One region of the Cupriavidus sp. 21MJTG02-4 genome, then DNA from elsewhere that is predicted to be linked to it. Evidence: predicted binding sites of a transcription regulator. Region 1 holds the regulator's gene; each other region holds the start of a gene.
What was found. The regulator FNR, encoded in region 1, switches genes on or off when oxygen is low (the NO sensors DNR and NnrR bind a similar motif). The targets are predictions, from matches to a motif close to TTGATNNNNATCAA.
Positions count from the first base shown of each region.

Region 2: a site for FNR is predicted at 2,441-2,454, ahead of AC3FKH_RS07635 (hemerythrin domain-containing protein). Genes of this name have one in related genera too.
Region 3: a site for FNR is predicted at 2,633-2,646, ahead of paaA (1,2-phenylacetyl-CoA epoxidase subunit PaaA). Genes of this name have one in related genera too.
Region 4: a site for FNR is predicted at 3,187-3,200, ahead of AC3FKH_RS08465 (universal stress protein). Genes of this name have one in related genera too.

Region 1 covers NZ_JBYOJP010000010.1:104,179-109,280, reverse strand. Annotated here, with positions in the region: gene scpB (SMC-Scp complex subunit ScpB) at 1-478, opposite strand, end outside; gene AC3FKH_RS20290 (sulfite exporter TauE/SafE family protein) at 1,026-1,781, opposite strand; gene fnr (fumarate/nitrate reduction transcriptional regulator Fnr) at 1,861-2,586, shown strand; gene AC3FKH_RS20280 (hypothetical protein) at 2,633-2,878, opposite strand; gene AC3FKH_RS20275 (FixH family protein) at 2,875-3,090, opposite strand; gene ccoG (cytochrome c oxidase accessory protein CcoG) at 3,175-4,647, opposite strand; gene ccoP (cytochrome-c oxidase, cbb3-type subunit III) at 4,697-5,102, opposite strand, start outside.
Region 2 covers NZ_JBYOJP010000003.1:273,126-278,227, reverse strand. Annotated here, with positions in the region: gene AC3FKH_RS07650 (ABC transporter ATP-binding protein/permease) at 1-353, opposite strand, end outside; gene AC3FKH_RS07645 (hypothetical protein) at 600-770, shown strand; gene tolA (cell envelope integrity protein TolA) at 1,007-1,780, shown strand; gene AC3FKH_RS07635 (hemerythrin domain-containing protein) at 1,783-2,349, opposite strand; gene AC3FKH_RS07630 (ATP-dependent Clp protease proteolytic subunit) at 2,532-3,452, shown strand; gene AC3FKH_RS07625 (APC family permease) at 3,458-4,828, shown strand; gene AC3FKH_RS07620 (YaiI/YqxD family protein) at 4,850-5,102, opposite strand, start outside.
Region 3 covers NZ_JBYOJP010000007.1:122,544-127,645, reverse strand. Annotated here, with positions in the region: gene paaD (1,2-phenylacetyl-CoA epoxidase subunit PaaD) at 1-498, opposite strand, end outside; gene paaC (1,2-phenylacetyl-CoA epoxidase subunit PaaC) at 504-1,256, opposite strand; gene paaB (1,2-phenylacetyl-CoA epoxidase subunit PaaB) at 1,282-1,563, opposite strand; gene paaA (1,2-phenylacetyl-CoA epoxidase subunit PaaA) at 1,626-2,609, opposite strand; gene paaX (phenylacetic acid degradation operon negative regulatory protein PaaX) at 2,726-3,670, shown strand; gene AC3FKH_RS16175 (hypothetical protein) at 3,764-4,051, opposite strand; gene AC3FKH_RS16170 (YbhB/YbcL family Raf kinase inhibitor-like protein) at 3,942-4,379, shown strand; gene AC3FKH_RS16165 (esterase-like activity of phytase family protein) at 4,507-5,102, shown strand, end outside.
Region 4 covers NZ_JBYOJP010000003.1:473,175-478,276, forward strand. Annotated here, with positions in the region: gene tcuA (FAD-dependent tricarballylate dehydrogenase TcuA) at 1-996, opposite strand, end outside; gene AC3FKH_RS08455 (LysR family transcriptional regulator) at 1,074-2,000, opposite strand; gene cysK (cysteine synthase A) at 2,166-3,083, shown strand; gene AC3FKH_RS08465 (universal stress protein) at 3,304-3,759, shown strand; gene AC3FKH_RS08470 (hypothetical protein) at 3,876-4,400, shown strand; gene serA (phosphoglycerate dehydrogenase) at 4,539-5,102, shown strand, end outside.

The DNA.
Region 1 (5,102 bases):
TACGCAAGCCGAGATCGTCCAGGAATGCCTTGGTGGTCGCATAGAGCGCCGGTCGTCCTGGTACATCGCGGTGGCCGATGACCTCGATCCAGCCGCGGTCTTCCAGTTTCTTGACCACCTCGGTGCTGACCGTCACGCCACGGATTTCCTCGATGTCGCCACGCGTTACCGGCTGGCGATAAGCAATGATCGCCAACGTTTCCATGACGGCCCGGGAATACTTGGGGGGCTTCTCTGGATTGAGGCGATCGAGGTATTCCCGCATCTCAGGCCGGCTCTGGAAACGCCAGCCGCTGGCCAGTGCCACCAACTCGACCCCGCGCTGGCGCCAGTCCTGGCGCAACTCATCGAGCAGGACCCGAACAGTGTCCGCGCCGACATCGTCTGCAAACAGACGGCGCAGGTCGCTCACGCGCAAGGGCTCCTGCGCACAGATCAGCGCAGTCTCGAGGACGATCTTCGCCTCTTGGGTATTCATGTTGGGTGTGCAGCCTGTCTTTGCACCTGCTCAGGGACGAATCCGGAGCCCTGGACATTGTGGATTCAACGGTGCGATTGCCACCGCCATCTCATCGCGCAGCAAACCCGAAAGCGTTTCGCTTCGAGACCGTGCACCTTCTTTTGCTTCGATTTGCCGGGCGTGTTCCGGCAGGAGATTGCCCGGTCACCGGCAAGTACCAGTGCACGAACCTCTTGCACGCGCCCACATGGGCGGACATGGCTTCCGGCGAACGTCCGCCTGGGCCGCAAGAAAAACGAATATCGGGATCAGGGCCAGCAATGACCGCACCACGGTCGCAGAGCCAGCCGGACTTTTGAACAGATATTATGAACCGGATGGACTGCGGAAGGGTTCGGCGCCGAATTGTCGGCTCATTGCCCGAAACCCCGGACGCGCCCCTTTTTTGGAAGGGCTGCCAGGCGCTGCTCGGAAACACGCCGCGCGATACCGCAATGCAGGCGATTGTATGGCATTCCCGCATCCGCCTGCAACCACCGCGCACTCGCGCGCCTTCACGGTGGCTTCAAAACACCAGGCAGAAACCATGCTCGGCCAGCGAATGTGGCAATAACACCGCTCGACCGATTCCCAGGCCGCCGAAGACCATGACCGCCAATCCAGCCCCCGTCCTGACCCAACGGCGGCGCGCCCAAGCGCGCAGCAGCCCCGAAAAGCTGGATAGCGCCAGCAAATTCGGTAACGTGCCAAGCCCGAACGCGCCCATTACCAGTGCTCCCGAGGGAGCATTGCCGGCCAGTAACGCGAGAGCAAGCGCACCATAGACCATGCCACAGGGCACGAGCCCCCACGCCAAGCCCATGCCGTAGCGGCGCACCAGACCACCGCTTCGCGCCGCCGTCGCCGGAGTTTTGCGGCGAAGCCGGCCGAAGCTTCCGGCAACGGCGGTCCCCGCGCGCGCGCCGAAGCGTTCCAGCCACACGATGGAAAACGCTTCGCCGCGTATCAGGCGCCAGCCAGATACCAGCAGCATGGCGCTCCCGGCGCCGAATAGCCAGCGCTGAACGGGCAGGTAATCCTGGCGCCAGGCCGTCGCCCCCACCGCCCCAAGGATCGCACCGAGCAGCATGTAGGTGGAAATCCTGCCCACATGCATCACCAGCAACTCCAGGAGCCAGTCTTGGGGGCGCCGCACCAGGGCAATCGGCACGTCCGCGGCGCGCTGCTCGACTGCGAGGGCAACGCCACCGCACATGGCAGCGCAATGAAAGCCCCCCAGCAAGGCAAGCATGAAAACACTGAGAAGCACACCAAAAGTCAATTGCAACTCCCTACCGCATCACATCGCGCGTTAAAATGCATGCATTGCGCCCTCGCCGCTCATTCCTTGCAGGTTCCAATTGCTAACATCCATCCCCGTCACCGAGATGTCGCCCCGTTGCTCCACTTGCGGCATGGGGCAACTGTGCCTGCCGGTGGGCATGAGCCAGCAGGATCTGCAAAAGATGGATACCCTGGTGCAAGAGCGCGTCCGTGTCCACAAGGGCGAAACCCTGTACCGCATGGGCGATCCGCTGACTGCGGTTTATGCCATTCGCTTCGGCACCCTGAAGACGCATGTCACCACGGAAGACGGCCGCTCGCAAATCACCGGCTTCCATTTGCCTGGCGAAGTGGTCGGCCTCGACGGCCTGGGTGAAATGCAGCACGCCTCGGATGCCACCGCGCTTGAAGACACGGAAGTATGCGTCGTACGCATGGCCGATCTTCAGGCGCTGTCCATGGATCTGCCATCGCTGCAGCAGCAGTTCCTGCGACTGATGGGTAAGGAAATATCGCATGATCAGCTCATGCTCGTCACGCTGGGGTCCATGCGTGCCGAAGAGCGCCTTGCCGCGTTCCTGATCAACTTGTCAGAACGTCTGTCCGCACGCGGGTATTCGTCGACCGAGTTCGTCATGCGCATGAGCCGGGAAGAAATCGGCAGCTATCTCGGATTGAAGCTCGAAACGGTCAGCCGCCTGTTCTCGCGATTCGCCGAGGCCGGCCTGATCCAGATCCGTCAACGCCACGTCAAGCTCGTCGACATGGAAGGCATCAAGCAAGTCTACAGCCGCTCCTGTTGAGGCGGTCTGACCGCCTTGTCCGGCAAGGCGGTCCGCTTCAGCCCAATCACTCCAGTTCGTCCGTTTCGCTGAGCTTCGTCGGCATGGTGTAGAGCGTCAGTCCGCTGGACAATGCGCAGAATACCCAGGCCAGCAAGAACCCAATCGTATAGATGGCCTCTCGCGAGGCGTCGATCGGCTGGCCGAAGAAATTCAGATCTCCGGGATCCACCACAGAAAACACCGTTGCCGTGGCCACCCCGGCCATCAGGAACGCCGGCCACAGTACCCACATCAGCCAGCGCAGCCTCATGGCCGCCTCGCTTGCGGTGCCTTGGCACTGCCCGGGACCCCTTCCGCCTTCTCGACGACCAGGCCATGCCGGGACACGCCTTCGACCACCGGCCGGTCAGGATGGGTGGAAGCCAGCCAGATGGTTACGCCACAAGCCACTATGGCCAGCAACGGGCCGCTCATCAGCAGCCACGGCCACGGCTCCTTCCACCACGGATTACTTTCTTGCATCGTCTTGCCCCCCTTCGTCGGCGCCTCACCGAGGCGCTCGCGGTTGGACCGGCACAGCGCCAATGCGCTGCACCGCCCTTAGCATCACAAATTGCGCGGCACGATGAAACTGGTAGATTGCCTGATTTGCGCACTACCTTGCCCCGAACCTTCGCTTGTCACCGTCACGCTGATCTTGTGCGTACCCTGCGCGGCATCGTCGATCGGCACGCGAATCCGGATCGGCACCAGCTTGTTCGACGTCGGCGCCAGGGCCTTCGCGTCGGGATCGTACTCGACCGTCAGGTTCTTCAGATCGTCGCTTTCGGCGCGCACGCTGATGCGCATGGGGGCCTCGGTGGTGTTGATCAGCTGCAGTCGATAGACGTTCTCGATCCAGCGTCCATCCACCTCACGCCCCAACGCCCCGCGATCGCGGATGATGTCGACCTTCAACGGCGTGCGCAGCGCTAGTGACGCCACGAAACCAGCAACCATCACCAGCCAGATGACCGAGTAGATGATGGTCCGTGGCCGCACCAGCCGCTTGCGCGCCACCGCGGCTGACAGCGCCTTGCGCATCGCGTTCTCGGACGTGTACCGGATCAGCCCACGCCGGTAGTCCATCTTGTCCATGACCTGATTGCAGGCGTCGATGCAGGCGCCGCAACCAATGCACTCGTACTGCAGCCCGTCACGGATATCAATGCCTGTCGGACACACCTGCACGCAGATGCTGCAGTTAACGCAATCGCCAAGCCCGGCCTGATGATGATCCACTTTGCGCGACCGGCTCCCGCGCGGCTCGCCGCGCCCGACGTCGTAGGTGACCACGTAGGTGTCGCGGTCCACCATCACGCTCTGGAATCGCGCATACGGGCACATGTACTTGCACACCTGCTCGCGCATGAAGCCCGCATTGCCCCACGTCGCGAAGGCGTAAAAGAGCATCCAGAACGCCTGCCACGGCCCAAGCGAGAAGCTCAGGACCTGCCCGCCAAGCTCGCGTATCGGGGCGAAGTAACCAATGAACGTGAAGCCCGTCCACAGCGCGACCAGTATCCACAGCGAGTGCTTGGTCGCCTTCAGGCGAAATTTGCGCAAGCTCCAAGGATCGCCGTCCAGACGGATCCGCGCGAAGCGGTCACCTTCGACATGCCGTTCGATCCACATGAATATTTCGGTGTAGACCGTCTGTGGACACGCATAGCCACAGAAGAGCCGCCCCGCAATGGCCGTGAACAGGAACAGCGCCAGCGCGGAGATCACCAGCAAGACGGCAAGATAGATGACATCCTGCGGCCAAAGCACCAGTCCGAAGATATAGAACTTGCGGGCGCCAAGGTCGAACAGCACGGCCTGTCTGCCATTCCATTGCAGCCAGGGCGTGCCGTAGTAGATGAGCTGGGTCAGGAGTACCATCCAGACCCGCCAGTTGGAGAACGCGCCCGTCACCGAGCGCGGGTATATCTTGCGTCGAACCTCGTAGAGCGTTTCGTCGGAGGATTCGACAGGCGACGACGCCGGCCCTTGCGGGCCGGCCGTGCGGGCCAGAGGTTCTGTCCCGGGGGCGTTCATGCGCGCGCTCCTTCAGACGCCATGGCGCACCCCGTGCCTGAGTCGGTGATCATTGCCCTGAGCCTCCGGTATTGGAAAGGCCCCAGACGTAGGCCGTCAGCATGCGGATACGCTCCGGCGTCAGTATCTCTTCGTGCGCCGGCATGTGGTTGTTGTGGCCCTTCAGGATGGCCTCGACAATACTGCCCTCCGAACTGCCATACAGCCACACGTTATCGGACAGGTTCGGCGCGCCGAGCGCCTGATTGCCCTTGCCGGCCGCACCATGGCACGCCGCACAGGTGGACTTGAACGTGCTCTCGCCGCGCGATGCCCGGATCGGGTCGAACGACAGGCCCGACAGCGATCGCACATACTGCGCCACATCCGCTGCGAGCTTGCCGTCGATGGTCGAGGCAAACGGCGGCATCATGCCATTGCGGCCCTTCGTGATGGTCAGCTGGATCGTCTCGGGT
Region 2 (5,102 bases), on a different contig from region 1:
AACGCGCAGCCGCCGAAATATTTGTCCAGGTACTGGTGCGTCATCCAGGTCCGCCACTGCATGAACAGCCGGTTGCGCGTGTAGTAATAAAACGCGTAGACCGGGACGGCGGCGATCAGCACGTAGATGAAGATCTGGATGGCGTACCAGAAGCGGTCCGCGTCGCCGGCGGCGAGCGCCGAGGCGAACTCGCCGGTCTGCTCGTTGAATCGCACATTGGTCCAGGTTTGCCCAAGCAGCAGGCACACCAGCACCGACAACAGTGCCCATGCCTTCCACTTCTCCCGGGACAGCCAGTATGGCTTGGCGATGTCCAGGAACCGCTTCCACAGATTGCCGCCGCGCGTAGACATGACCGTATCGTTTTGACAAGGCGGGGAGCCTCTTGCCGATGATTTGCCGGGGCTCCGGCCGCTAACATTGGGCGAACCAGCATAGGGCATGCCAGGGGAAGCACGGTCCTGCCCCGACTTGCGTCGTGGTGGTTGCGGCACGTCTGGAGTCAGAACCCGCCTACGCACCTTTGCGCCTCCCGCCGATGCTGCGTCGGAGCATCGGCAACTACATTGACTTTAGCCGATTCACCGCCGGAGATAGTTATGTCATTCGCGCTCTTCCTGATCGGACTGCTGGTACTGGTGGGCGGGATCGCCTGGGGGCTGTCGATCGCGGGCCTGGCGCCCGTGTACATCGGCATTGCCTGCCTGGTCATCCTCGGCCTTGGCATCATGGCCGCCGTTTCCCGTACGCGCACGAAGGATCCTTCCTAGGCACATCGGATCGGTCGCGCATCACGGGCGGCCATGCTGCCCGCCTGGTCCTGGCGCGGCCATCCGGAATATTTCCGCTCCTGCGCCGCACTTCATAGAATGGACCATGAAGTGCGGCCCTTCGGGCCTGTCCTGCTTCGTCGAGTGTAGCGAAGCTTGACCCGCCTGGGGCGCACGTCGCATCGTACGAGATGGTTGCCATCCCGACAGCGAACAAGCGGCGAGGCAGGTGATCCATGCAGACCGGCGTCCTTCCCTTCCAGCCCGTCCAGGAACGGGGCTCCCTGCCTTGTTTCCTGGCGGCATTGTTCATGCACGTGCTGCTTGGCGCACTGCTGTACTACGGCGTGCATTGGCACAACGCGGTGCCGGAAGGGGTATCCGCCGAACTGTGGGACGCGGTCCCCGAGGCGGTCCCGAACGTGCCCGCGGAGCCACCGGTCAAGCCGGCTCCGGCCGTGAAGCCGGTGGAACAGCAAAGCGCCGATATCTCGCTGCAGGAGAAAGCGCGCAAGGAGCGTGCGGCGCGTGATGAAGAGAGGGCGCAGCACGCAGCGCAGGCTCGCGCCGATGCGGGCCGCCAGGCCGCGCAACGGGAGGCGCAACGGGAGGCGCAACGGGAGGCGCAGCGCCAGGCCAGCAGCGCCGAACGCGCCAGCGAACTGTCGCGCCTGCGCGCGCAGGCGGGCGGCGCCGAACCGAACAACGGTACCGGCACGTCCGGAAAGCCATCGTCCGCCTATGCCGAGCGCGTCCGGCAGCGGGTCAAGCCAAACATCCTGTTCAGCGAAGAGGTCAACGGCAATCCGGCGGCCGTCGTGGCGGTGCGCATGGCACCCGACGGCTCGATCCTGTCCGCCAGGCTTGCCAGGTCAAGCGGCAATGCCGCCTGGGACAACGCCGTGCTGCGCGCCGTGTCGCTCTCCGACCCGTTGCCTCGGGACGAAAGCGGTTCTGCGCCGCCCGAGATCCGGATCACGTTCTGGCCGAAGGATCTTGGGAGTTCGTAGTTTTAGCCCGGGCTGGACAACGCGCGCTCCTCGCTCTCGATCTGCGCGCGCAGGACCACGAAGCGCTGGTGCACATCCGCGCCAAAGAGCGGGTCCGCGCCGGCCGGAACGGCCTCGTCAACGGCTTTCCAATCCGCTGCCGTCAGCAACCGGGCCGTGCGCGGCATGACGTGCCTCTCCTCGGAAGAAAGATGGTTGCGGTAGTACACCAGGTACATGGCCGCGGCCGCCTCAAGGGCCGCGCGCGAACTGATCATGTCGCTCTCGGCCTCGTTCAGGCGGTCCACCAGCGTCTCGCCGACGTTCGCGATGACACGATGCTCTTGCTGGAGTCGGTTGACCATGATCTCCATGTCGGGATCGCGCTCGACCAGACGGGCGTAGGCGATATCCTCGCGCGGATGGTGCACACGATCACCGAAATGCCGCATGTAATGGATAATCGACGCCATCAAGCTGTAGTTCGGCCGCTCTCCCCGATTGAACAGGATGACCTGGCTTTCCAGGAGGTCTAGCAGCCGGGCGAAATGGACATGGTCTTCATGCCAGGTGGAAAACGGGGTGGCCATGGCGGGCTCCATCGGTTAAGTTTGGTCGCCTTTGAGGCCACGTCGTATCGAAGCCTCACGCTGAACACTATGCTTCCGCCCGCGCCTCTCTCTGATCTGGATCAAAGTTCTGCATGGGGTCTGGATCTTCCAGGCAGCTGGTCGTGGTTATGCGTTCAGCCTTCACAGCCAAGGAGACGTCTATGCGCAGCAGCGGGCACCCGGCGGCGAGGGGCGTGGTGGGTTGGCTTGCAAGCCGGCTGTGGTTCCGGGCGCTGGGTCTCGCCGCGCTGATGTCGCCGGGTGGGGTGATGGGAATGGAGTTCAGGATCTATCACCAGCCGCAACTGGATCTGAACATGGTCATCGGCGATGGAAAGATCCAGGACGGCGACGCCGACCGGTTTCTCGCGGTGGCGCGAATGGCTGGCCGTGATCGCGAAGGACTCGTGCCGCTGGTCCTGAACAGTCCGGGTGGCAATGTCGAAGCCGCGTTCCGGATGGTCGATGCCATGGACAAGGTGCGCGTCTACACCACCGTTCCGGACAGCGCCAGGTGCGCGTCCGCTTGCGCGTCGATCCTGTTCGCTTCCGGCGAACGCCGCAGCGTCGTGGGCACGGGGCAGCTGGGCTTCCACAGTTGCTACCGGCGCAACGGGAAGACCATCACGGAGGACTCGCTCTGCAACGAGGTTATCGCGGCAAACGCCATGCAGCGCGGGGTCAGCCACGACGCCATCAATCGGTTCGTCAAGCAATACGGTGCGCAAGACATGGCGTGGATCCACCGCAATGTCGCTTGCAGGGCTTTGCAAGGGCTGTGCAAGGCGGGGCTGCTTGAAACCCGGAGCGAGACAAAGCCTGCCTTGATGCGCAGTTTTGCCTGCAGCCAGCTTATTTCCGTTCCGGCCCAGCTGATTTGCGGCGATGCGGAACTGGCCAGTGCCGACCAGGCGCTGGCGGGACTCTACGAGCAGAAGCTGAGCGCATCCGCGAACAAGGCGCGCCTGCGTGCGGATCAACGGGACTGGCTGCGCGGTTCGCGCAACCTGTGCAGCGACAAGGCTTGCCTGCTGCGAAGCTATCGCCTGCGCATGGACGCGCTGAAGCAGGTGCGGTCGTGAAACCTGTGGACGAACCCGCCAGGCTCAACGCCGATTCGCTGGGCATCGTCGAATCGGTGATCATGGGCATCGCCGGCACGGCGCCGGCCTACAGCATCGAGATCACGACTTCGACGATCATCGGGACGGCGGGCACGCTGGCACCGGCGAGCATCCTGGTGTGCGGCGTCGTCATGTTCGGCATTGCCTACGCGTTCATCAACCTGAACCGCGCGCTGGCCAGTGCCGGCACGTCCTATTCATGGGTGAGCATGGTGTTCGGGCGTACGCTCGGATTTCTTGCGGGCTGGGCGCTGCTGGTGCTGTGCTGCGTGTTCATGGTCTCGGCCATGATCCCGGCGGCCAACGCCACGCTGCTGATCCTTGACCGGCCGATGATGAACAACGTGCACTACGTGACGCTGATCGCGGCTGCATGGCTGACCCTTGTCAGCGCGGTCGTCGTCAAGGGCATCAAGCTCACCAGCTACGTACAGGTGCTGATGACGATCATCGAGGCCATCATCCTGCTGGCGATCATCGTCGCGAGTTTCGTCATGTTCCCCCGTGCGCCGCAGCACCCGTTCTCGCTGGCCTGGTTCTCGCCCTTCGCCTTCACACCCGGGTTGTTTGCCAACGGCGCGCTGGTGGCCATCTTCTTTTTTTACGGCTGGGACGTGACCATGAACCTCAGCGAGGAGACGCGCGACGCCAACCGCATCCCCGGCCGTGCCGCGTTCTGGTCGATGGTGTTCCTGATGGCGTTCTTCCTGGTCTTCATCGTCATCACGCTGCTCGGCCTGTCCGATGCCGAGATCCAGCACTACAACACCAACGTCATTTTCGCCATCGCGCAGAAGCTGTTCGGACCGACCTGGGGCTACGTCTCGATCATCGCGGTCCTGCTGAGCACGGTGGGAACGGTCGAGACGCAGATGCTGCAGTTCACGCGCACGCTGTTTGCCAAGAGCCGCGACGGCGCGCTGCACCCGCGCTATGCGCGCCTGCATCCGCGCTGGCGCACGCCGCACATCGCCATCTTCTTTATCTGGATCACCGGGCTCGTGCTGCTGTTCGTGTCGTCTTACCTGCCAACCGTCAACGTCATCCTGCAGGATTCGATCACGGCCATCGGCTTCCAGATTTGCTTCTATCTCGGGCTGACCGGGCTGGCCTGCGGCTGGTACTACCGCGGGATGCTGGCCCGTGGACCGTGGCTGGCCGTGAGCCACGTGATCTGGCCGGCGGCCAGCGGGATCTTCTTGTTCTTCATCGCGCTCTACAGCATCCCGACCTTCGACTGGGTCACCAATGTCGTCGGCATGGGCGGCATTGCCATCGGTGCCATTCCGCTGTTGCTGAATCGCAAGCGCATGCGGTCGGTCCCGGCACGCTGAAGGCCCGCGGGCTGCCAGGCTTCAGGCGGTGCCAGCCCGCCGCGCATGGCGTGCCAGGAAGCGGTCCAGCTGGCTTGCGAACGTCTTGCCATCCTGGGGCGAGTAGGCTGCGGGGCCGCCGGTATCGACGCCCGCGCTGCGCAACTGCTCCATCACCTCGCGCATGGTCAGGCGTTCCTGGATGTTCTCGCGGCTGAACCAGCTGCCGCGTGGGTCGAGCACATGGGCGCCCTTGTCGAGCGCGGCGGCTGCAAGCGGGATGTCCGCCGTAATG
Region 3 (5,102 bases), on a different contig from region 1:
GTCGAACGGTTCCTTGCAATCGCCGCAGCGGTACAGGGCCTTGCAGGCGGTCGAGCCGAACTGGCTGACCAGGCGCGTGTGGCGCGAGCCGCAGTGCGGGCACGCCACCACCAGCGACGGCGACGCCTTGCGGCTGATGCCGCTGATGTCGACCACCTGCTGCGCAGGCGGCGCAATGCCGTAGCCGGACAGGCTGGCCTTGCCGCGCGCGCTCATCCAGTCGGTGGTCCAGGCCGGCGCCAGGCGCGTCTGCACGCGAACGTGGCCAACGCCTTGTGCGGCCAGCACGCGCTCGATATCGTCGCGGATCACCGTCATGGCCGGACAACCCGAGTAAGTCGGCGTGATGGTGATCACGCAGGTCTCTTCCATCCACGCCACGTCGCGGACGATGCCCAGGTCCACCACGGAGATCACGGGGATCTCCGGGTCCGGCACCTGCTCGATCCAGGCCCAGACCTGCGCTACGCTGGCGCGTTCCAGCACTTGCGCGGTCATGGCGCTCACCATTGCGCGCCGGGATAGGCGCGCTGCAGGAATTGCATTTCAGCCAGCAGGTAGCCGAGGTGTTCGGTATGGCGCCCCTGGCGGCCACCGGTCTGCGACCATCCGCCCGCCGGGAGGCGCAGCGTGGCGTCTTCCAGCACCTCGCTCACGTGGCGCAGCCACGGCTCGACCAGCGTGCCAGGGTCCACCGCAACGCCCTGTGCGACCAGTTCTGAATCCACTGCGTCCGACTCGAACAGCTCGCCGGTGAACATCCACAGGTCGTTGATGGCGTCCTGCATGCGGCGGTGGCTGTCTTCGGTGCCGTCGCCCAGGCGCACCACCAGGTCGGCGCTGCGGCGCACGTGGTAGGTCACTTCCTTCAGCGACTTGGCGGCGATCTCGGCAATGCGTGCATCGGTCGAATACTGCAGCCGCTCCAGCAGGAAGTAGTGCCACGTGTCGAACAGGAACTGGCGCGCCAGCGTATCGGCGTAGCTGCCGTTGGGCTGCTCGACCAGCAGCAGGTTACGGAACTGGTGGGCGTCGCGCAGGTAGGCAAGCTGGTCGGCGCTGCGGCCCGCGCCTTCCGCTTCGGCGGCGTAGCCGAGCCACAGGCGGGTCTGCCCGATCAGGTCCAGCGCCACGTTGGTGAGCGCGATGTCTTCTTCCAGCGCGGGGCCGCGGCCGCACCATTCCGACAGGCGCTGGCCGAGCACCAGCGTGGTATCGCCCAGGCGCTGCAGGTATTCGAACTTGTGTGGGTCCATGGTGATGCGTCCTCGCGCCTGGAAATCAGATGTGCTTGACCTCTTCCGGCATCGGGAAGAAGGTGGGGTGACGGTAGACCTTGCTGTTGGCGGGCTCGAACAACGGGCCCTTGTCGCCGGGGCTGCTGGCGACCACGTCGGCGGCCTTCACCACCCAGACGCTCACGCCTTCGTTGCGGCGCGTGTAGACGTCACGCGCATGGTTGATCGCCATTTCGCCGTCCGGCGCGTGCAGGCTGCCCACGTGCTTGTGGGCCAGGCCGTGCTGGCTGCGGATAAAGATCTCCCAAAGCGGCCACTCTTTCATGGCAACTCTCCTGTCAGGTTTGCGGGGGGGTTATCAATTCGCGGCGCGTGGCGCCGGAATGCTCAGGCGGCGGCGCGCTCTTGCTTGTCGGCGTGCGCTACCAGCGCTTCGCGGAACCAGGCGCCGTCGTCCCACGCCTTGACGCGCGTGCGCAGGCGGTCGCGGTTGCACGGGCCGTTGCCGCGCACGACGTTGTAGAACTCGTCCCAGTCGATCGTGCCGAAATCGTAGTGGCCGCGTTCCTCGTTCCACTTCAGGTCCGGATCGGGAACGGTCAGGCCCAGGTGCTCGGCCTGCGGCACGGTCTGGTCCACCATCTTCTGGCGCAGCTCGTCATTGGAGAACAGCTTGATGCGCCATTGCATCGATTGCGCGCTGTTGGGCGAATCCGCATCGGATGGGCCGAACATCATCAGCGCGGGCCACCACCAGCGGTTCAGCGCGTCCTGCGCCATCTGCTTCTGCTCGGGCGTGCCCTGGCACAGCTTGAGCAGGATGTCGTAGCCCTGGCGCTGGTGGAACGACTCTTCCTTGCACACGCGCACCATGGCGCGGGCATAGGGGCCGAACGAGCAGCGGCACAGCGGCACCTGGTTGATGATGGCCGAGCCATCGACCAGCCAGCCGATGGCGCCGATATCCGCCCAGCTCAGCGTCGGGTAGTTGAAGATGCTCGAATACTTCGCCTTGCCGGAATGCAGGTCGCCCAGCAGTTCGTCGCGGGAGACGCCCAGCGTTTCTGCGGCGCTGTACAGGTAGAGGCCATGGCCCGCTTCGTCCTGGATCTTGGCCAGCAGCACGGCCTTGCGTTCCAGCGTCGGCGCACGCGTGACCCAGTTGCCTTCCGGCAGCTGCCCGACGATCTCGGAATGCGCGTGCTGCGAGATCTGGCGGATCAGGGTCTTGCGGTAAGCCTCGGGCATCCAGTCCTTGGCTTCGATCTTGATGCCGGCGTCCACGCGCGCCTGGAACTCGCGTTCCTGCGGGTCCATCTCTTCCATCGCGCGGAGCCTGGTTGCCCCGGTTTCCACCAACTGTGCGTACATGCCGTACTCCGATCTGTAGGGTCTTGACCTGCGTCAAATCATTCGGTTGCAGTGGATCATAGTGATACAATTTGATTCAAACAATCGACGTTTGTGTATCACTTCAAGGTGCGCGCATGACCACCCGACCGGAGATGGATCCCGTTTCGCCGCAAGTTGCGCGGCTCGCGCGTGGCCTCAAGCTTGGCGCCAATTCCATGCTCGTGACGCTGTTCGGCGACGTAGTGGCGCCGCGGCCGCAAGCGTTATGGCTGGGCAGCCTGATCCGCCTGGCCGCGCCATTCGGCATCAATGACCGCCTGGTGCGCACGGCGACGTTCCGGCTGACGGCCGATGACTGGCTCGATGCCACGCGCATCGGGCGGCGCAGCTACTACGGCTTGTCTGAGGCCGGCTTGCAGCGCTGCGTTCATGCCGGCAAGCGCATCTATGCCGGCGACGCGCCCGACTGGGACGGCCGCTGGACGCTGGCATTGGTGCGCGGCGACGCGCGCGCGACGATCCGCCAGCGGCTCAAGCGCGAACTGCTGTGGGAGGGCTTCGGCGCGATTGCGCCTGGCGTGTATGCGCATCCGAATGCCGATGCGGGCTCGCTGCGCGAGATCATCCGTGCCGCGCAGGCGCAGGACTTCGTTGCCGTCATGGAAGCCGCCAGCATCGAGGCGTTCTCGATTCGTCCGCTGCAGACGCTGATGCACCAGACTTTCAAGCTTGGCGACGTGGCGTCCGCGTGGCAGGCGCTGCTGCGCCGCTTCTCGCCGGTGCTGGCCGACGCACACAGCATGGCGCCGGCGGACGCGTTTTTCGTGCGCACGCTGCTGCTGCACGAATACCGCCGCGTGCTGCTGCGCGACCCGAACCTGCCGGAGCAGCTGCTGCCCGCGGACTGGCCGGGCCGCACCGCGCGCGACCTGTGCCGCGCTATGTACGCGGCCCTGCTCGATGCCAGCGAAGACTACCTGCGCGATGTGGTCGAAGTGTCCGAAGGCCACCTCGCCAACGCGAATCGCCCCCTGCGCAAGCGCTTTGGCGCGGGCAGCCATGCCGAGGCCGCCCGCTAGTGGCAGGCTTGCGCGTCACTGGCTGGCGCGATCCCTTCACGGTCGCGGGCCGTAACCGGGGTGCCGGAGGCTAGGCATCCCCGGGATTCCGACCTACCGTGGAATCAGGCGCAGTGGTTCAGCCTGACCCGGCAACCTCGAAAAGGATCGTTCCATGAAAGCAAAACCATTACTGTTTTCGGTCTCGGCGGCACTCTGTCTGGCGTACGCATCGATCGCCAGCGCAGCACCGATGACCGTGTCATCGAGCGCATTCTCCGAAAACGCCGTCATTCCCCCGGCACATGGTGGCGGCCAGCCAGACTGCGGCGGCCAGGGCGTATCGCCCCCGATCGCGTGGTCCGGATTGCCGCCAGGCACGCGCTCCGTGGCGATCTTCATGTTCGACCCCGATGGCGCGATGGGCCTGGGGGTCTCGCACTGGGTCGCCTACAACATCGCGGCAGACCGCGGCCACCTCCAGCAGGGCGAGGGGCAGAAAGATGGCCCGGGCATCACCGTCGGCAAGAACATTGCCGGCGAGGCCGCATACCGGGGACCTTGCCCGCCCCCTGGCGATGTCCCGCACCATTACATCGTGACGGTGGTCGCGACCGATCTGAAGCCAGGTGCGCTGCCCGCGGGCCTGACGCGCGACGAACTCATGGCAGCACTGAAGGGGCATGCGCGCGGCGGCGCCAGCGTGGTGGGCCGCTACGGCGGGAAATAGAAGCAGAACGGTCGGACACCAGAGGCGGCGGCATCACAAATTTGTCAAACTCGACGGCCAGAATGGGCGCTTTTGCCAGTGCGGCGGGTGCCGCGCTGAACGACAAGTCCGGCAAGGAGCCCGCCCAATGTTCCGTCAAACCGCCCTGGCCAGCGCCATCACGCTGGCCTGCCTTGCGCTGTCGCCGTCGCTGCAGGCGCAGACCGCCTACCCCGCCACGCTCGCCGGCCATGCTGTGCTGCCAGCCCAGAGCTACCTGCCTGTGCCGAAAGACGCGCCGGCCGACCTGCAGCTCAGCGGCAAGTTCACCACCGCACAGCGCGCCGATGCCCCCGGCACCGTAGAGGGCAAGTCGAACGGCCGGCCGACCGGCGTGTCGCTGCCGTTCCGCGGCCAGCCTGCGCAGGGCCACTCCGGCATCAAGCGCATGGCCGACGGCACCTTCTGGGTGCTGACCGACAACGGCGCGGGCGCCAAGGCCAACTCGCCGGACTTCATGCTGTACCTGAACCACTACAAGGTCGATTTCGCGAGCGGCAGGTTTCAGCGCCTGAAGACCGTGTTCCTGCACGACCCGGACAAGAAGGTGCCGTTCCGCATCGTGCATGAGGGCACCAGGGCACGCTACCTGACCGGTGGGGATTTCGACACCGAGAGCTTCCAGTTCGCCGGCGGCTCGCTGTGGATCGGTGACGAGTTCGGCCCGTTCCTGATCGAGGCCGA
Region 4 (5,102 bases), on a different contig from region 1:
CAGCTTGCGGGCCAGTTCGGGCAGGTTGTCAGCCACCGTGCCGGGAAACACCGGCGGCATGAAGCGGCCGACGGCCTTGGCATCGATGATCGAGTAGGCGATCTGGCCCGGCTGCTGGGCCACCAGGCGGCCCCAGATGGCGTAGCGTTTGGGCCAGAAGTCCTCGCCCTCGTCGTAGAAGCGCCCGGCATCGCGATTGACCACCACGCCCAGCGATACGCAGTCGATGCGCGTGCAGATGCCGCCGTCATACAGCGGCGCGCGCGCGTCGATGGCCACGCAGTGCGACTGCGACGGATCGCCGATCGCGTCCGCGCCGGACTCGATCATATGTTTAAGCAGCACACCCATGTTGAAGCGCGTGCCGCGGATCAGGAAATTGTCGGCCGGCCATTCGCCGCGCTCGTTCTGGCCCCACGCTTCGCGCAGCCAGGCTCGATTCGATTCGAAGCCGCCCGCGGCCAGCACGCACGCGCGCGCCTCGAAACGCTGGTCGCCGCTGCGCGCGGCCACGAAGCGGCCGCCGTCGAGTTCGATGGCATCGACCGGTGTCTCGTATCGGACCTGGACGCCCATGGCCTCGGCACTGCGGTAGTAGGCATTGACCAGCGCCTTGCCGCCGCCCATGAAGAAGGCATTGGTACGGGCCACGTGCAGCGCGCCCGAAAGCGGCGGCTGGAAATGCACGCCATGGCGGCGCATCCAGGGGCGGCAGGTCGACGATGCGCGGATGACCAGCCGCGCCAGTGCCTCATTGGTGAGTCCGCCGGTGACCTTGAGCAGGTCCTGCCAGTACTCCTCTTCCGGGTAGCTGTCGACCAGCACGTCCTGCGGCGCATCGTGCATGCAACGCAGGTTGCGCGTGTGCTGGGAGTTGCCGCCGCGCCAGGCCCTGGGGGCGGCTTCCAGCAGCAGCACGCTGGCGCCGGCCTCGCGTGCCATGAGCGCGGCGCACAGGGCGGCGTTGCCCCCGCCGATTACGAGTACGTCCCACATCAGTACAGTCTCCGTGATTTGCGGCGACTGTACTGAGCCGCCCGATGTCCCGCCAGAAGGGATCGGGCAACGGGTGTTTACGAATCGTGAAGGGTAGCCCCGGGCCAGCAGCGGGCGCGCACCAGATCGCGCGCCACGGCAGCCAGGGTGCCGCGCGCGGCCAGGCCCGCCGGAGACAACTCATCGTCCGACAGGCTGGCCAGGAGGTTCGGGCGCCGCGCCGCGGTGTCGCCGATCGGGATCATGACCAGAGGCTCGCCGCCGAGGCGCGCCACCGCCGCGCCAGGCTGCACCGTGGCGCCAAGGCCCGCACGAACGGCATCCATCAGCATGGCCAGGCCATCGATTTCCGCCACCACGTTGGGCTGGTGGCGGCCCCGAGCGAAGGCGGCATCGAGCACGGAACGCAGCCCGTGCGGGCTGCTGGGCAGGATCAGCGGAAGGCCGCGCATTTGGGCGAGTCTTGCTGTCTTGCCCGTCGGCAGACCGGGCATGTCATCACGGCTGATCAGGAACAGGCGCTCGGTCAGCAGCGGTGCCAGGCTCCAGCGATGATGGCCTTCGGCCTGGAACAGGACAGCCAGGTCAAGCTGGCGGGTGCCGATCATCGTCGCCAGGTTGCCTGACAGGCTTTCCACGAGATGCAGGCGGATGTCGGGATAGCGCTCGCGCATGGCCTGCATGAAAGGCAGGCCCAGCACGCTGATGGTGCTTGGCGCCATGCCTACGCTGACGTGGCCGGAGAGCCTGGCAAGCTGGGCGGCGCGCACGGCGTCGTCCGCATGGCGCACGGCCAGTTGCGCCTGCCGCCAGAATGCCAGGCCGGCATCGGTTGGCACGACGCCCGTCGATGTGCGCCGCAGCAGGCGCGTGGCAAGCTCGCCCTCCAGGCGGCTGATCTGCTGGCTGAGCGCCGACGTGACCACGCCCAACTTCTGGGCGGCCTGTCCCATGCTGCCGAGTTCGACGACCTGCAGGAAATACCGCAATTGCCTGAGTTCCATCCGGCCTCCTCTCAACCAGTTCCCTTCGAGGCACGCGGACGATCCCTGGCAGCGGCCCGTGATCATTATCCGTGAACGCCGGGAGCGGCCACAAAAACTTCAATAGAATCCCGGTTGGTCCGCATTCGCGCAGCGCCATGACGCTGCGCCCCCCTTGGAGGAAACATGAAGGCAGTCAATATCCTGGAAACCATCGGCAATACGCCGCATATCCGCATCAACCGGCTGTTCGGCAATGGCCACGAAGTCTGGATCAAATCGGAACGGTCAAACCCGGGCGGCTCGATCAAGGACCGCATCGCGCTGTCGATGGTGGAAGATGCCGAACGCCGTGGCGTGCTCAAGCCGGGCGGCACCATTATCGAGCCGACGTCGGGCAATACGGGCATCGGCCTGGCGATGGTGGCCGCGGTCAAGGGCTACAAGCTGATCCTGGTGATGCCCGATAGCATGTCCCTCGAACGCCGCCGCCTGATGCTCGCCTACGGCGCGACCTTTGACCTGACCCCGCGCGAAAAAGGCATGAAGGGCGCCATCGCCCGCGCCGAGGAACTGATCACCGCCATTCCCGGCGCCTGGATGCCCCAGCAGTTCGAAAACGCGGCCAACATTGAAGTCCATGCGCGTACCACCGCCCAGGAAATCCTGGAGGATTTCCCCGAAGGGCTCGACGTGCTGATCACCGGTGTCGGCACGGGCGGCCATATTTCCGGCTGCGCGCAGGTGCTCAAGCAGAAGTGGCCGCAGCTCAAGGTTTTCGCCGTCGAGCCGTCGGCTTCGCCCGTGATTTCCGGCGGCGCACCGGCACCGCATCCAATCCAGGGCCTCGGCGCCGGCTTTATCCCGGCCAACCTGAAGACCGGCCTGCTCGATGGCGTGATCCAGGTGGATGCCGAACCGGCCCGCGACATGGCGCGCCGCTGCGCCAGCGAAGAAGGCATCCTGGTCGGCATTTCGTCGGGTGCCACCCTCGCCGCGATCGCCGGCAAGCTACCCGAGTTGCCGGCCGGCGCACGCGTGCTGGGCTTCAACTATGACACCGGCGAGCGCTACCTGACGGTCGAGGGTTTCCTGCCCGCCTGAAGGGGGGCGTGAGCGCACCGGCAGGCAGCGCCGGCGCACGGTTCGACGCGCGCCATCGGATCCCGCGGCAGCAGATCTCCGCTCGCCCCGGTGCGTTCAAGTCTTGATGCCGGTCAAGCTGCCATCGCCGGCGGCGACTACGCTGGATCAGAAGGGCCCACGCGGTGCCTCTTCCGATTTGCCGTTCCCGACCACTCGCCACGACTCACCGGAGTTCCCCATGTATCAGCGCATCCTGCTAGCCGTAGATGGCAGCCAGTCTTCCGATCTCGCATTGAGCCAGGCCATCACCCTTGCCACGGCCACCGGCGCGGAGGTCAAGGCCTTGTTCGTGGCCGACGACAGCGACGCATTCTTCGATGTCGCCTACTTCGACGCCAGGGCCCTGATGGAAAGCATCCGTACCTTCGGCCGCAAGGTCCTGGCGGAGGCCGAGGACAAGCTGGAGGCGGCCGGCATCAGGCATTCGACCCAGCTTGTCGATAAGCCAGTGGCGCCCGGCCAGATCTCGGCGACCATCGTCGCCCAGGCCGATGCGTGGAGCGCCGACCTCATCGTGCTCGGCACGCATGGCCGGCGTGGCGTGCGGCGCCTGCTGATGGGCAGCGTCTCCGAAGGCGTGGTGAGCAAGTCCAGTCGGCCGGTGCTGCTGATCCGCAGCGAAGTCGAAGGCTAGCGCACCGGGTCCGCGCGCCCCTTCCCGCGGCGACCCGGCGCCGCGGGCCTATTGCGCACTTTGCTCCACTGGTCGGACAATCCGGCCATGCGGGATCTCCCCGCCTGGAGCCTTTGATGAGAATCCGCCTGGCATACGTAGCCTCCCTGGCGTGCGTCGCAGCCCTGGTCCTGGGCGGCTGCTCGGCGCTGCAACCGGAACAGACCGGCCAGCGGCTGGTCGGCAGCGACCAGAGCGCCGTGCGCAGTACATTCGGCGAACCCACCGATTCCTTCCGTTTTCCGAATGGCACGTCGCGCTGGCTCTACTCCCAGCAGCCTCTCGGTCATGCGGTCTACGCGGCGGACTTTGACGCCGCCGGCAAACTTATGAGCTATCGGCAGATGCTGACGGAAGCCGAAATCTATCAGGCCAAGATCGGTGCCTGGACCAAGCAGGATGTGCTCGAGCGCTTCGGCAAGCCGCGCGAACCTATCCAGTATTACCCGCTGATGAAGCGCGAGGCCTGGAGCTACCGGATGTTTAAGGATGGCTACCAGACCGCGCATTTCAGTTGCTACTTCGACGACAGCGGCGTGCTGCAGCAGACCATGATCATCGTCGACCCGCTCGGCGGCGATCGCCGCGGGCGCTCTCGCTAGCGTCGCGCCCCAAGGGAGCCAATGCTGGCGGAAGGGGCTCCCGGACTGTGGCGGCGTTTTCGCGCAGAATAGACCTTGCCGCGACGCAGCAAAGACTGCGCGCGCCTTCCCTGATCTCTTCTTGCGCGGAACCTGAACGTGACTACTGCGATCCTGCTTGAAAACATCCACCCCAGCGCCACGGCGCGCCTGGGTGAAGCCGGCCTGAAGGTCGAACGCCGCAGCGGCGCGCTGGCCGGCGACGAACTGCGCCAGGTGCTGTCCAGCCATGACCTGGTGGGAATCCGTTCCGCCACGCACCTGCGCGCCGACGACATCCGCAGCGCGCCGGAGCTGCTCAGCATTGGCTGCTTCTGCATCGGCACCTCGCAGGTCGACCTGGACGCCGCGACGGCGGCGGGCATTCCGGTCTTCAATGCGCCGTTCTCCAACACGCGTTCGGTGGCCGAGCTGGTCGTGTCCGAAGCCGTGATGCTGCTGCGCAAGATACCCGAGAAAAATGCGCTCGCGCATGCCGGCAAGTGGGCCAAGGGCGCCAGCGGCGCGTTCGAGGCGCGCGGCAAGACCATCGCCATCGTCGGCTACGGCAATATCGGCTCGCAAGTCGGCGTGCTGGCCGAGTCGATGGGCATGCGCGTGGTGTACTACGACGTGCTGGCCAGGCTGTCGCTCGGCTCGGCGCGCGCGGCCGGCACACTTGAG